DNA from 4 places in the Paenibacillus oryziterrae genome. Region 2 is predicted to be linked to each of the others. Evidence: riboswitches for the same ligand, from Rfam matches in the RefSeq annotation. Region 2 holds a riboswitch; each other region holds the start of a gene.
What was found. A riboswitch is a leader RNA that binds a small molecule or an ion and turns the genes downstream of it on or off. The one in region 2 is predicted to bind cyclic di-AMP.

Region 1: another riboswitch for cyclic di-AMP. It lies ahead of ACAN55_RS01515 (APC family permease); the one in region 2 lies ahead of ACAN55_RS21090 (C40 family peptidase).
Region 3: another riboswitch for cyclic di-AMP. It lies ahead of ACAN55_RS02870 (hypothetical protein); the one in region 2 lies ahead of ACAN55_RS21090 (C40 family peptidase).
Region 4: another riboswitch for cyclic di-AMP. It lies ahead of ACAN55_RS20275 (resuscitation-promoting factor); the one in region 2 lies ahead of ACAN55_RS21090 (C40 family peptidase).

What each region holds. Positions count from the first base shown of each region.
Region 1 covers NZ_JBGJZO010000001.1:309,328-313,076, forward strand. The annotation lists gene ACAN55_RS01505 (DsbA family protein) at 1-707, shown strand, start outside; gene ACAN55_RS01510 (disulfide oxidoreductase) at 704-1,162, shown strand; cyclic di-AMP (ydaO/yuaA leader) riboswitch at 1,365-1,522, shown strand; gene ACAN55_RS01515 (APC family permease) at 1,648-3,465, shown strand; partial or broken gene fecE (Fe(3+) dicitrate ABC transporter ATP-binding protein FecE) at 3,719-3,749, shown strand, end outside.
Region 2 covers NZ_JBGJZO010000028.1:18,211-21,959, reverse strand. The annotation lists gene ACAN55_RS21105 (M1 family metallopeptidase) at 1-36, shown strand, start outside; gene ACAN55_RS21100 (hypothetical protein) at 48-878, shown strand; cyclic di-AMP (ydaO/yuaA leader) riboswitch at 1,102-1,239, shown strand; gene ACAN55_RS21095 (C40 family peptidase) at 1,296-1,724, shown strand; cyclic di-AMP (ydaO/yuaA leader) riboswitch at 2,077-2,221, shown strand; gene ACAN55_RS21090 (C40 family peptidase) at 2,228-2,722, shown strand; gene ACAN55_RS21085 (GNAT family N-acetyltransferase) at 2,974-3,459, shown strand; gene ACAN55_RS21080 (c-type cytochrome) at 3,587-3,749, shown strand, end outside.
Region 3 covers NZ_JBGJZO010000002.1:105,150-108,898, reverse strand. The annotation lists gene ACAN55_RS02880 (hypothetical protein) at 1-750, opposite strand, end outside; gene ACAN55_RS02875 (hypothetical protein) at 1,010-1,198, shown strand; gene ACAN55_RS02870 (hypothetical protein) at 1,285-1,752, opposite strand; cyclic di-AMP (ydaO/yuaA leader) riboswitch at 1,884-2,047, opposite strand; gene ACAN55_RS02865 (SDR family NAD(P)-dependent oxidoreductase) at 2,308-3,030, shown strand; gene ACAN55_RS02860 (ThuA domain-containing protein) at 3,080-3,712, shown strand.
Region 4 covers NZ_JBGJZO010000025.1:46,837-50,585, reverse strand. The annotation lists gene ACAN55_RS20285 (HD domain-containing protein) at 1-407, shown strand, start outside; gene ACAN55_RS20280 (TatD family hydrolase) at 457-1,227, shown strand; cyclic di-AMP (ydaO/yuaA leader) riboswitch at 1,428-1,661, shown strand; gene ACAN55_RS20275 (resuscitation-promoting factor) at 1,948-3,096, shown strand; gene rnmV (ribonuclease M5) at 3,271-3,749, shown strand, end outside.

The DNA of each region.
Region 1 (3,749 bases), on a different contig from region 2:
AGGCAAGACGCCAGGCTGAACTAGAACGCTCTAAGCAAAAGACCCGAATCCTGATCATTTCAAGTATCGCGCTGGTTGTAATTCTATTTGCCGCATTGTTTATTCTGGCTTCCAAAGACAGCGGAAGTGACAATACCTCCGGGAAAGCGGTTGGGTTTAACTACAGTGACCTCCCAAGACTAGGTTCTGAAGATGCCCCAGTCAAAATCGTTGAATTTGGTGATTTCAAGTGTCCGGCTTGTGCGGAGTTTACCGGTGTCATCAAACCACAGATCGTTGACGAATACGTAACCCCGGGAAAAGCCGCTTTCTATTTCGTTAATATGTCATTTGTAGGTCCTGATTCAGAGACGGCATCTCTGGCAGCACTCTCTGTGTATCACCAGAATAATGACGAGTTCTGGAAGTATTATGATGCCATGTACGCACGTCAAGGTAAAGAAGACGAGGAGTGGGCCGCAAAGGATTATCTGGTGAACCTGGCGAAAGAGCTGGGACTTACGGTCGATACTGATGTTCTGGCGAAGGACATAGAGAATAAGACCTATGCTGATGAGCTACAGCGTGACAATCAACTCGCGAGTGATAGTGGTGTGACGACAACTCCGTCAGTGTTCGTGAATGGAGTGAAAATTGCCGAGCCATTTAATTATCAGGCCATCACTCAACAGATTGATACTGCTGCTAAAGAAGCGGCCAGCCAATGAGTACCTTCATCTCCTTTTGCCGCCGGAACTGTCTCTATTTGGCCTGGTTCGTATGTTTGATCGCTGTAGCCGGCAGCCTTTATTTGAGCGAGGTGCTGCACTACGAGCCCTGCAGATTATGCTGGTATCAGCGCATCTTTATGTACCCGCAGCTAATTCTGCTCGGCATTGCAACCTATCGAAATGATAAAAAGATCATTCCTTATGTTCTGCCGCTTAGTGTAATCGGTGGTTCGATATCGATTTATCATTATGCCGAGCAGAAGATACCCGCAATGAGCAAGATTCTGCCTTGCACCATCGGTGTTCCCTGCAACAAGGATTATCTGAATTTTTTCGGCTTCATTACCATTCCTTTGTTGGCCCTTATTGCCTTTGTATTAATGGCTACGGTGTTATGGTTAGGACGTGATCAGGGAGTTACTGAGAACACGGAAGATACAGAAGAAATGTAACTATTAATTCATATAAAATCTGTTACGGATATCCGAAGAAATTCCAAAAAAACACGTTCCATGGGGATAATAGGAGAGAATGAAAGAAAGGAACCTGCCCGTTGCATAATTTGCGGGAATTGGTTCCTTTTTCATTCTTTTTTCATTTGTTTCACAGCTTTACTGAAATTGCTTTGTAGACTAATATTAGACCTTGTGAGAAGTTGAATATGCGCTGAATTTTCCAAAGGAAAAACGGGGGAACCAACCTTGACCACCGTGGTCAAAAGGGGTGAATCGGCACTAGGAGAAATCCTGGTCCGTAGGGCTACCACTGCCCGAATCCGCCAGCTAACCTCGTAAGCAACCGTGGGATAATGATCATGCTTTAAGCATGCGGATCATATCCGTATGCTTTTTTTGTGCCTGCAATTATGAAAATCCACTATTGAAAATGGCGCGCGGGAATCCGATTCAACTCACCAAAGAGAGGAACTGTTTCTAAAATGGTAAGCAAAGTAAAACGTTTTTTAATCGGTCGTCCGATGAAATCCAACGAACTTGATCATGAAAAGTTAACCAAGGTAAAAGCACTCGCGGTTCTGTCATCAGATGCATTATCATCTGTTGCATACGGAACGGAGCAAATATTAATAGTACTCGTGGCAGCTGGATTTACGGCCATATGGTACTCGTTGCCGATCGCACTTGCTGTCTTGGCTCTGTTGGCAATTCTGATCTTGTCCTACCGGCAGACGATCTTTGCTTATCCACAAGGCGGAGGCGCGTATATCGTTGCCAAAAAGAATCTGGGCATTCCCACAGGTCTACTCGCCGGCGGTTCCTTACTGGTAGATTATATCCTGACTGTAGCGGTTAGTGCCTCTGCAGGTACGGATGCGATCACTTCGGCTTTTCCAAGTCTGCATAGTCATACTGTACTAATTGCGACTACTGTAATCTTAATTCTAACTATCCTTAATCTGCGCGGTGTGACGGAGTCTGCTTCGTTCATAGCGATTCCGGTCTATCTGTTTGTAGTTTCAATCTTTGTTCTGATCTTTACCGGTGTATTTAAATATATTACAGGTGGAACTCATGCCGCTGTACCTGAAATGGGGTCAGTAGTATCCAATGTTAGCTTGTTCCTGCTGCTGAAGGCCTTTAGCTCAGGTTGTTCTGCACTAACGGGTGTTGAAGCGGTATCGAATGCCATTCCGAACTTTAAGGCTCCTGCGGAGAAGAATGCTGCTAAAACTTTGGCACTCATGGGTATTATTCTGGGAAGTATGTTCACAGGAATTACGCTGCTAGCTTACTGGTACGGAATCGTTCCGGATGAAAAAGCAACTGTTATATCACAAATCACCGAATCCACATTCGGTCGCGGTGCCTTGTATTTCTTTATTCAAGGAATTACAGCAGTTATCTTGTTCCTGGCTGCGAACACTGCATATTCTGCATTTCCGCTGCTGGCCTGCATGCTTGCTAAAGACAAATATATGCCACATGCTTTCATGGTCCGCGGTGACCGTTTGGGCTTCTCAAACGGTATTATCTTCTTAGGTGTTATGTCCGCTGTATTGGTAGCTGCGTTTCACGGGAATACAGAAGGGCTGATTCCCTTGTATGCGGTAGGGGTGTTCATTCCGTTTACGTTGTCACAGCTTGGAATGATGGTTCGCTGGTATAAGCAAAAACCAAAGGGCTGGCAGAGCAAATTCGCAGTAAATACTGTAGGTATGCTTACAACTCTTACAATCACGATGATCTTCATCATCACTAAATTCACTAGCGTATGGATGGCGTTTATCTTCTTGCCACTGGTAATGTTCGTATTCTTCCGTATTCACCGCCATTATATGAATACAGCAGATGAGCTTCGTATTCAACTCGATACAGATAAGCCTTGCATTAAAGGCAGTACAGTGGTTGTTCCTGTATCCGGAGTAACCCGGGCAGTACTTCATTCTCTGAGTTATGCCAAGTCTTTAACGGAGAATGTGGTCGCAGTTTATATTGGCTTTGATGAAGAAGAGATTCACAAGCTGGAACAGAAATGGGAAGAATGGAATCCGGGAGTACGTCTGATTGTGCTTCGGTCCCGTTACCGCAGCATCATGCGTCCGCTGGTCAAGTTCATTGATACGGTAGAGTGGAAGACAGCTTCCACGGATCATATCACGATCCTGATTCCGCAATTTATTACGAAGCATTGGTGGCAGGCCATTCTGCACAATCAGACCAGCTTGCTCATTCGCTCCTATTTAATGAATCAGAAGGATATCGTTGTTGCAACAGTACCTTTCCATCTGAATAAATAATTTAATAGAGTTCATAATATAGAAAGCGGTTGTTCCTTAATTGAGGGGCGACTGCTTTTTTATTTTTTTGTTGACGTGGAGAATGATAATCACATCATTCAAGGGGTCAAGTCTACAGAACATCAAATTGCTAGTCGTGATACACACGTACATACTGGAGGGGAACTAAATGTTCTCAGTAAAGAGAACGAGAACAACAAGGATAAGTTCTGCGGTAATAGGACTCATGATTATGATATTGTTCTTATCCGGACGTGAGGTATTTGGCATTGAAGCCGATATCA
Region 2 (3,749 bases):
CTGGTCGAAACCGTGCTTGCAACTCTGTCCTGGTGAGGTGAATGACCATGAGAATATCAATAAGCCGCGGCTTTAAGAGCATGAAAGAGCAAATATACATCCTGATACTGCTCTTCATATACCGGTTGCTCTGGGGGTATTTCCTGTATGGTTTTATTAGGGATGCCATAGTACCAGTTCTACTGAGATACCCGAATGAACAAGCCGGCGGCAGCGGAATAGGCAGACTGCAATTCTTCATCGAAGGCCAATACAGTCTAGCTGGAGACCCTGGCGTCCAGAAATGGCTTTGGCTGCTGCTTGGTATCACCGTTCTAAGACTGCTTATATCTCCCTTTATCCGGGCAGGACTGATCCACGAACTGCACCAGGAGAGCAAGGGTGAGCGCGGACTCTTCTTTTTCCCTGGAATGAAGCTGTTCGGTCTGCCTATAATGATCTTTAGTCTAATCGAATGGATTCTTGCCCTAATACCTCTATATTGGCTGGCTCCCATTCTGTACAAACTGCTACTCTCTTCCTACCTTGACCACAAGCTTCTATTACAGGCAGTCCCTTATACCGCCGCATGGCTCGTTTATATTTATTTTATCCGCTTATGCCTGCTTTATATGCAGTTTGGCTACACCGGACGAACAGGAATGTTCTCCTCTCTGCTGCTGTGTCTGCGCCATATCATTCCAGCCTCTGGAATCTCCCTGCTTCTAGGAGCAGGCGGATTTCTGGTACTTCTACTATGTAGCATAACCAGCGTATTCTGTCCCGGGCTCCCTGCAATTCTGATCCGGCAACTCTCCCCACTGCCATCCACCTTCTTCAAAATGTGGGGGCTGTCGGCACAATATCATCTATGGGATAGCAAAAATTCCCTTAAATAAACAGCATCCCCATTGCACATATTTAAAGAGTCCTTGCTCACAATAAGAGCAGAGACTCTTTTTCTTAACAATCTGTTAAACCATTTGCAAAACTGTAAATCCTTTGTTACAATGATGCCTGTAACGATGGTAACAATTTTGTAATCTTTTCAGTAAATTCGTAACCTTTTCGTTCAAATCGAATTGAATCTCTACTGTTGTTGTCACGATCATGTTGTACGCGGTGCACAAAACGCCAAATTCCTTGCACCAGGAAGTGGGGGAACCATATTTTGGGTGAATTGATCTCGTTTCGGAGTGATCATAGGGAGTCTTCCACCGAACCCTTAAGCTAACCTCGCAGGCATTAGGAGGAATACTTCTTTGAAAAGTCATAAGTTTACAAAGAAATGCACCACTCTTGCTTTAGGGATTGTGATGGCATTCACTTTGGGGTCCGGCAGCGCATTTGCTGATTCCAAGATGGATACCGTTATTTCCAAAACCCTCGGAACGACCTATAAAACCGGAGGCATGAGCACCACCGGATTTGACTGTTCGGGATTTACTAAATATGTCTTCCAAAGATTAGGTCTTACCCTGCCTAGAACCTCAAAAGCCCAATTCAAAGTAGGGACCACCGTGTCCCGCAGCAATCTGCGTTCCGGAGATCTCTTATTCTTTAACACATTGGGTAATGGTGTATCCCATGTCGGCATTTATGTCGGAAACGGAAAGTTCGCCCAATCCTCTTCTTCACGTGGTGTAACCATTAGCTCACTGAGTCAGGCATACTGGGCCAATCGCTACATTGGCGCTAAACGAGTCATGAGCACAACCGCTTATAAGTCCGTAGCTTATGATTGAACCTAGACAGCAACCTAATATTTGAGCTTTTTTGACCTCCGGGAACTGATTATTGCCGTAATCATTTTCCGGATTTTTTGTTTCCTTATTCTACCTTTTACACGCTTCCAACAAATTTGAAACATCCTGCCGATGTAAAAATTAATAAATTGCAACAATTTTGCGACAATCCAGGGTTTTTAGGTATCTTTTTCTCTTAAATCACTCATAAATTTCGCAATACTATGTTATAAGTGATTGCCAATTGCTGCTCTGTTTGTTACAATAATCGCAGTGAGTTTATAGTAACATTTTTGTAATTATTGTCTTGTCCTTTACGAACGTTTTGTCATGTTTCTTGGAAATCTTGATTTAACAGTAAGTGCCGAGTTTCCTTAATCAAACAAGGAAAACGGGGGAACCACTTTGGGTGAATTGACCTCCTATTCGCAGAGGGGTCATAGGGGACCTTCAACCGAACCCTTAAGCTAACCTCGTAGGCATCTGGAAGGGGTTTACGTATTTTGAAGAAGAAGTTGGCTGCAGCTGTACTCAGTTTCTCAGTACTTCTTACCGCAATTGGAGCAGGAAGCGCTTTCGCCGATTCCAAGATGGATTCCGTAATTGATAAAGCTATCGGAACTAAATACGTTTCCGGCGGCGTAACCACAAACGGATTTGATTGCTCCGGCTTTACCATGTACGTATTTGACAAGATTGGTATTGATCTGCCGCATCAATCAGGCTCCCAATACCAAATGGGCACCGCAGTATCCCGGAGTGAGCTTAAAGAAGGAGATTTGCTCTTCTTCAATACATCCGGTAGAGGCGTATCCCATGTCGGCATTTATGTCGGCGACGGTAAATTCGCACATGCTTCATCCTCGCGTGGTGTAACCATCAGTTCACTGAGCGACAGCTACTACGTCAACCGCTACGTTGGCGCCAAACGAATCATGAGCAAGACCGCATATGCTAAAGTCGCTACTGATTCCGAAGACAACGATGATGTGCAATAATTAATTTCAAATAAGCCTTCTTCCACGGTTTTTGCCGAAACCTGGGAGGGGGCTTATTTATTTTGTCCTTACCTATTTTTTACCCCTCTCACCATTTACCAAACTCCATATCTACCGTTAAAACGTATTTCCTTAAAATATTTTAGGTATTTATCTGGTTTTGTTCTCCTATAAAGTTTTTGAGTCGATTCCAGACCTTTTTGTATATAATTAAGTATAGATAGTTACCATTAAAGGAGGTCTCTGACCTTATGATCAGTTCCCCGGTAACCTTTCGTGTCGTACCCATGGAAATCAATCACGCCGAAGCTATAAGCAAGTGGGTTTATAAGCCCCCCTATAACATTTATGACTGGCTGCCTTGGGATCAGATGCAAGCACTCGGTGTTGAATTTGGCGATCCTACAATCCGCGAAGAACAATATGTCTCTGTAGTGAATGAGCAGAACGAGCTCTGCGGCTTCGCCCAGTACTTCCCTATGGAAGGGGTCATTCGTTTGGGAATAGGCATGGAGCCTGAGTTATGCGGTCACGGCCTGGGCAAATCATTTATGGATGCAATCGTCATCGGAGCACGCATCCGTTATCCGAAGTACGAGATTGATCTTGAGGTACTGACCTGGAACCAGAGAGCTATCCGGACTTACCGCAAAAGCGGATTTACGATTACTGATACCTATGAGCGCAGAACTCCGACCGGAATGAAGCCCTTCTACTGCATGGTCTATGATAAATAACACTTTGACGAAATGGAATTTGAACTTTTTCACAATATCTGTTCGTTTTTTTGCCACAAATGCTATGATACCACTTCACCTTCCGTTATAATGGAGGAAGCAGCTTACATAGAAGGGACGAATGGGGATGCAAAAATGGATCATGAGCGGTTTGTTTTTCGCCGCCTGCGCCTTTGCGGTAGTACTAATGTTCACTCTTCCAGGCAAAGAACAGGTTGCGGAGCAGAATAACCCCACCATGCCGGTAGTTCAACTGGACGCAACACAAGCAGAAGCCACTGTAAAGTTAA
Region 3 (3,749 bases), on a different contig from region 2:
GGTGTCTTTATAACCGACTACTTGATAATACGAAAGGGAACTTGTAGTGGCTAGGCTCTTCATATCACTGGAAATAGGAGCGAACACGTTTCTGAACCAGTAGTCGGAGGAGTTAACCGCATTTGCATCAAGTTGTTCCTTTTCGGCGCCGGTTTTATCATTCGCACTAAAAAATTGACGTTTTTCAGGCTTAAGGATGTCACTTTTTAATTTGGTTTGCGCCTCGAAGTGCTTTACTTCATCAAGGAGCACATTCTTATTATTCTCACCAAGTTCACTTGCATCAATATCAAAGAATGAGATTTCACGAGTGTTCTTATGTTGCAGATAAATGGATATTATTGAACGCCCTTCCAAGCCTTTGGTGAAAGTAATGCCTTCCTCCACGTTCGCATCAATCGCTACATGAAGAACATCAAATTCTCCTGAAACAGTATCAATAATTACGACAGAGCGATTATCCTTTTTTATTCGGGTATTTGTTAATCTGCCTTCCAGTGTTAACGGAAGTTCTTTACCGTTATATGTAACTGATCCGGTAATAGAAATTTTGTGGTTGTTAAGCTTGAAGTCTGAAACATGAAGCTGGGATTTCGTTGTAGGCCCTCCGTATTCAGTTGCTGGCATATTTAGATAAGTCTCGCCAGTAAAGGAGAATAAATCTTTGTTGGTATCTGCAAAAGCACCCGTTGGAAATATTGCTGCAGTTAAAGCCGTAATTGTTGCTAGTTTCAGGAGTTTTTTCAGCATTTAATAGAAACTTCCCTTCCGTTTTATGATATTTATGGAAGTGGCCACTACCAATGCTACAATAATACATGAAGTGGATATTTTTGTATATGATGTAAAAATAATTACTTATTTGTTTGTGGGATCTGGAGAATGGTAAAAGATAGAGTGTGAAATGAGGAGATAAATATCGTTTTGATATTACTTTAAATTTTTTGGCATAACGCTCTAGTTGAGATACAATAGTCCTAAACGATGTTTAGAAGGGATTTATACATTAATGAACAAGAAATATCAGACACCTGCGCTGCTTGCCGTATCTTTTCTGCTGATTCTGCTCAGCACGCTGGTTCATTCGGAGAAATCAGTTGTCCTCGGCGCTGTACAGACCATCATGCTCGGCGCTGGGCTTACCGGTTGCTGCATAGCGGTCTGGAAGTTCATGAAGAGCAGCTCAGGCAAACGCTAAACCGCCTGGCAATGTAATGAAGGAGGCTCATACCGTTAAGGAGGAGCCCCGTCCGAACTGCTCATATTGAGGTGACGTAGATGGGATTATGCTGTGTTCATGCAGGCAGGCTTGGAGGAATCTTTCAGTCCGGCCATCTGCTCCCGCAGCCCTCTTAGCCGTGACTTCAGCTCGGGAACACTTATCTCAAGGATCAGACTGATTTCTGGCATAGGTAGCCGGAGACCGTACCATAGTGCTTTTATTGCCTGATCCTCTTGAAGCTTTCCTTCCCGGGAGGAGCCGGATATAAGATGGGATTTCTGTTCGGCACACAGGCGGATACAACTTTGGAATGCAGCAGTAAAAAATACAGTCTGATCGGTTATAGGCTTACGGCTGTTCAACTCGTAAAGTTCTTTGAAGGTTGCGATGGTTATATGCTCCGCTTGGGCCGTATGTTCAAGTAGCAGAGTGCTTAGGCTGTAGATCCTGCTCGAGAGCTGGCTCACGTAATCCTGAAATTTGCTCGAAACAGGACAGATGGCAGGCAGAGGGTCTTGCATGAAATTCACGATCCTTTCCGGATATCTTGATATGATATACAGACAGCACAAAAACCGCTGGACAGAGGAGGCCTCTGCCAGCGGTTTTGTTCATGTTCAGGCTGAAATACAACCTGACACCAATCGCCGGGCGGATCAAGGGTCTCTCTCCTTACGCTTACGAGGTTAGCTGTCGGATTCGGGCGGTGAGAGTCGCCCTACCTACTTAGAGACGATGGAAGTCTCTTTCGGATTCACCCCAGTCGGCCGGTGGCCGGATGGTTCCCCCGTTTCCCGCTAGGCGGGAATTCAGCGTGTGTGCTGCTGTGTTAATCTTCATACGAATAATACTCCTGAATACCCTTTTTTGTAAAAAGCGGAAAGAATGACTTTCAGACGCAGGAACACCAATTCAGGCGGCGGCCGGTATAAGGGAGAGTACGCTCGTTAATTTTTGCGTAATGTTAGCGTTTTCTCTCGTGTTTTGAATAAGCGTTGAAAAAACAAATGACCCATGCTAAGGTGAGGGAGATGTAAGTAAACGCATACATTTCATTTCGCAGGGTTAAGGAGTGTTCCATGGATATGAACAAAGTCGCTTGTGTTACCGGTGCCGATAGAGGCCTCGGCCTGTATCTTGTGCAGTGGCTGCTGGAGAACAAATACGCCGTATTTGCCGGACAGTACATGCCGGATGCTGAATTTTTGCAAAGACTTCAAGAGGAGTACCCCGGGCAGTTGACGCTGGTTCCGCTGGATATCGGCAGCAAGGATAGTGTTAGGCAGGCTGCGCGGATGATTGCCGCCGCGACCCGGCATGTAGACATAATTATTAATAATGCCGGAATTATCAAAAAGGTTGACGATGCCACCATGCTCGTTGACATGGACGATGAGGCTATGGCTGAGATTTACAATGTGAATACGCTGGGTTCACTTCGGGTGAGCAATGCGCTGATGGGGCTTTTGCTGCAGGGAGACAGTAAGCTGATCGTCAATATTTCTTCGGAAGCTGGCAGTATCTCCCGTAATAAACGGACCAATATGTATGGGTACTGTATGTCTAAGGCGGCTCTTAATATGCAATCCTCCCTGCTGCATAACCATCTTAAGGAGCTTGGCGGTCAGGTTATGGTATTCCATCCGGGGTGGATGCAGACCTATATGAGCGGCCAAAAAAATGAAGAAGCACACACACCGCCTGAAGAATCGGCGAACAAAATCATGGCCCTTGTGCAGGATTACCGGAAGTACGCCGGAGAAGAGCCTGCTTATATCGATATCGACGGAAATGCTTGGCCTTGGTAGGAATATACTGCGCTAGAGTCATATAAATGCTGGAAAGGTGTTGAAACCCATGAAATTAAAGGCGCTTGCCCTGGGGACCTACTCGGAGGTTAAGTATCACCATTTTGCCGGAGTGGATCGTGAACTGGAGACTATTTTTAATGGCGATCTGGAGCTAACCTGCTCAGAGGATTTGAATAGGCTGAAAGACGATTCGCTCGCTGAAAATAAGCTTGTTATATCCTACACCGATTTTACGGATCATCTCCTTACACAGGAGCAGGTAGCAGGATTACTCTCGTATGTAGCAGCTGGCGGCGGACTGCTGGTTATACATAACGGTATCTCGATGCAGCGGAATCAGGAGCTGGGAACGCTGCTCGGAGCATATTTCACCCATCATCCGGAATATACGGCCCTGTCCATTTCCATCAAGGAGCCGGAGCATCCGATCATGCAGGGGGTAGAGGATTTTGTCATCGATGAGGAGCCGTATTATTTTGAGAGTCAGCCGCGGTTCCAAACAACGGTCCTTGCGGAATACCCGCATGAAGGGGAAATGAGGCAAGCCGCATGGTGCCATGAGTTTGGATTGGGGCGTGTAGTTTATCTGATGCCGGGTCATCACTTGCCTTCGTTCTCAGCAGAACCGTTCCGCCGGATGATCCATAGAGGCGGGCTGTGGGCAGCCGGATTGCTGTAGTGATCCAGAGTAAGAAATAGGGCGGATCTGACTCTTT
Region 4 (3,749 bases), on a different contig from region 2:
AATGGACAATGGAAGAAGATGAGTTGTTAAGCGATCTATGCAATCGATTTATACATCGAAAACTGTATAAATATGTAGAAATGGAGAGCTTAGATTTGGAGACAATTGATGAAATCCGCCGAAGTTTTTCCGGTGTCGGCCTTCATCCCGAGTATGCTCTGGAGGTTGATTTTCCAACAGATTTGCCCTATGATGTGTTCCGTCCGGGTGAAGGGTTCGACAAGAAGCAAATCCTGCTTCTGGACCGCGAGGACCGTCTGCGGGAAATCTCTGAGGTATCGGATATTGTCCGTTCCATCAGCGGGATTCACCGGGGCCGATATCACCTCTATTTCCCTGCAGACCAGTTGGAAAAAGTACGTGATCAACTGCCTTTATCCATCGCCCAGATATTTGCTAAAGCATGAAAAAACTAACTCTATAACCTTATAAATAAAGCTTGGAAGGGGAACGAAAATGCTTCTTTTTGACACACATACACACCTGGATGCTCCGGAATTTGACGAAGATCGTGAAGCTGTAATTGCACATGCCGTCGAAGCCGGAGTCAGCAAAATGATCAACATCGGTTTTAACCGCGAAACGATTCCAACTACGATGAAACTTGCCGAAACCTATGATTATATTTATGCAGCCGTCGGTTGGCATCCAGTCGACGCTATCGATATGCTGCCAGGGGACCTCGACTGGATTGCTTCCCTCTGCAGTCATGAAAAGGTGGTCGCCATCGGTGAAATCGGACTGGATTATCATTGGGACAAGTCGCCAAAGGATGTTCAACAGCGCGTGTTCCGTCAGCAAATCGGTCTTGCCCGCGAGCTGGGTATGCCCATTTCGATTCATAATCGTGATGCCCATGAAGATATCGTGAAGATACTGCGTGAAGAGAAGGCAAATGAAATCGGCGGAGTGATGCATTCTTTCTCTGGAAGCTGGGAAACGGCTAAAATGTGTCTCGATTTAGGTTTTCATTTGTCCTTCGGGGGACCGATCACGTTCAAGAATGCCAGAGTGCCCAAAGAGGTACTTGCACAGACACCTTTAGACCGGATTTTGATTGAAACGGATTCCCCATATTTGACACCACACCCATTTCGCGGCAAGCGTAATGAGAGTGCTAATGTGAAGCTGGTAGCCCAGGCAGCAGGGGAAATAAAAGGGATAAGCTGGGAGGAAATGGCTCAAATTACGTATGCGAACGCACTGGAACGATTTGGGATTGTGTGAAAACGGGAGTAAAACAGGTGAAAAAAAGAGTATAGACGATATATTAAACTTTTTTAACACATAAACGGCCGATTATTACAATATTTTAATCATTTTTTTACGTAAACGTGCTTGAAGTGAACTTTACAACCTGCATCAAAACAGGATATTATCTTTTCAGTGCAATGAGCTGTTGATATTTGTAAACGGCCATTGATTCATGAATCGTCTCGCTGAGTCTCCGTATGGAGAACGGGGGAACCAATAATGGTTAGCCGCATCCTATCACGTACATAGAGTACACATTGAGAAGTGCCGCAAACATTATTCGATTTCTTCACGTGGTCTTTGGGGTGAATTTGAGGGCAACCGCCGTGAGCGGGTGACCTGAGATAGGGCGTCTCTCTTTCGTCCGAACCCGACAGCTAACCCCGTAAGCGCAAGTAAGAGAGGAAACCTCGTGCATGAGCCGTGTTTTTTTGAAGCTCGGAAAGCCACGAAAGAGTCCTCACAGTACTCTTTTTCAGGCTTTTTTTTGTTTTGAATAAAGCGGTCACCTCCGACATACTGTTATACGACAGGAGTGGGAGAAGCTATGCCGGGCAGGCGATCCATGAGCAGGAGACGCAATCTGAAGTAAGGCGTGTCCTGTGACAATCTCAAACTAGTTTTCGTCAGAACAGATACAGTCAGCTTTGTTAAGCATGTAGACGACGGGACTATGTAAGGAGGATGGAGAAAATGGGCGTATTCCAACCAGAGGCAACCCATGATTCACAATCATCCAGCAGGTCTTACGCAATACGGTGGGAACAAGTGAATTTGCGCGTACTTTCACTTGCAGGCGTGATTTCAATCGCTGTCGCGCTGTTAATTCTGCTGTACGTACACGGTCAAAGCAGCAAACAAATCAGTTTAGTCATAGACGGACAAGTGCAGAAGTTCGAAACCCGGGAATCGCTGCTAAGCGAGATGCTAGCGAAAGAACAAATTATTGTGCAGCCGTACGATGAAATATCCATAAGCCCCAGTGATACGCTACAGGACGGCGACCGTGTTGTCATCACCCGTGCCAGGCCCTTTAGTTTAACGGCGGACGGAACAACACAAACCATGTACACAACTGAAGGCACCATAGGAGAAGCCATCGATAAACTCGGCATCGAACTACAGAGCTATGACAAGATCTTCCCTTCGATAGACACCACTATAGCCGCCAATATGGAAATCAAGGTCATCCGAATCAACAAGCAAATGGTTGAGCGGACCGAAAGCCTTCCGTTCCGTATTATCAAGACCGCGGACCCCACCTTAGCCAAGGGAACAGTTAAAGTAACGCAAGCAGGCGTACCAGGCGTAATGATCCAGCACATTGAGAAGACTTACCAAGATGGTGAGCTGGTATCTATGCGAATGATAGGTAAGGAAGTACAGACAGTTACCAAAGATAAGGTAATTGCCGTTGGTACCAAAGTGATTCCTAAGCCCGTTGTTGTTGCAAAAACCACCCAAAAAACCAAATCCGTCACAACCAAAGAGAACGGCAATAACGTCACGAGCAAAGCAGGCGTTGACTTCGAGTATAAGAAAATAATTAAAAACGTCTCGATGACTGCCTATTCTTCGGAAGAACCGGGTATTGGAACACGTACCGCCTCCGGAACACGCGTAACGGAAGGCCGGACGATTGCAGTTGATCCTGATGTAATTCCCATGGGATGGTGGGTTTATATCGAGGGACTTGGTTTCCGCCGTGCTGAAGACACTGGTGGCGCCATCAATGGCAATAAAATCGATGTCTACTATGAATCACTCAGTCACGCACGTAATTTTGGACGTAAATCCCGTACCGTCTATGTCATTGGTCCGGTGAAGCCTGAACTGAATTAATGTTCTATTTTGCAAATCAGCTTTTAATAAGCTATAGTGATGAGAGCAGAATATGGAAAAGTCCATGAACTTTCAGAGCTGTCGCTCAGCACTTATACAATTCTTTAGCCAAAGAAGAGGGGCAGATCCTCTTCTTTTTGCGTTTTCCGTATTTACCTGAAAGGAAGATTGTCAATGATTAAGGAAATAATAGTTGTTGAAGGCAGAAGTGACACTGTGGCCGTCAAACGGGCTGTACAGGCCGATACCATCGAGACTGGAGGATCGGCGGTGAACAGCAGAATCATTGCTAAAATTGCCCTCGCGATGGAGCGGCGCGGTGTGATTATACTGACTGACCCTGACCATGCAGGGGAACGTATCCGCAAGATCGTTGCTGCAAAAGTGCCGGGATGCAAGCATGCGTTTATTCCGGAGAAAGATGCTACCCGTAAAGGGGATATCGGAGTGGAGAACGCTTCGCCTGAAGCGATCCGCCATGCCTTGGCACATGTTCACACGGCATACGATGAAGCAGAGCCGGTGATTGGGATTGAGGATTTAATGGCAGCGGGTATGCTGGTGCACCCGGAAGCCGCAGAAAGAAGAATGGCCCTCGGCAATCTGCTGGGGATTGGATATTGTAACGGCAAACAGCTGTACAAGCGGCTGAC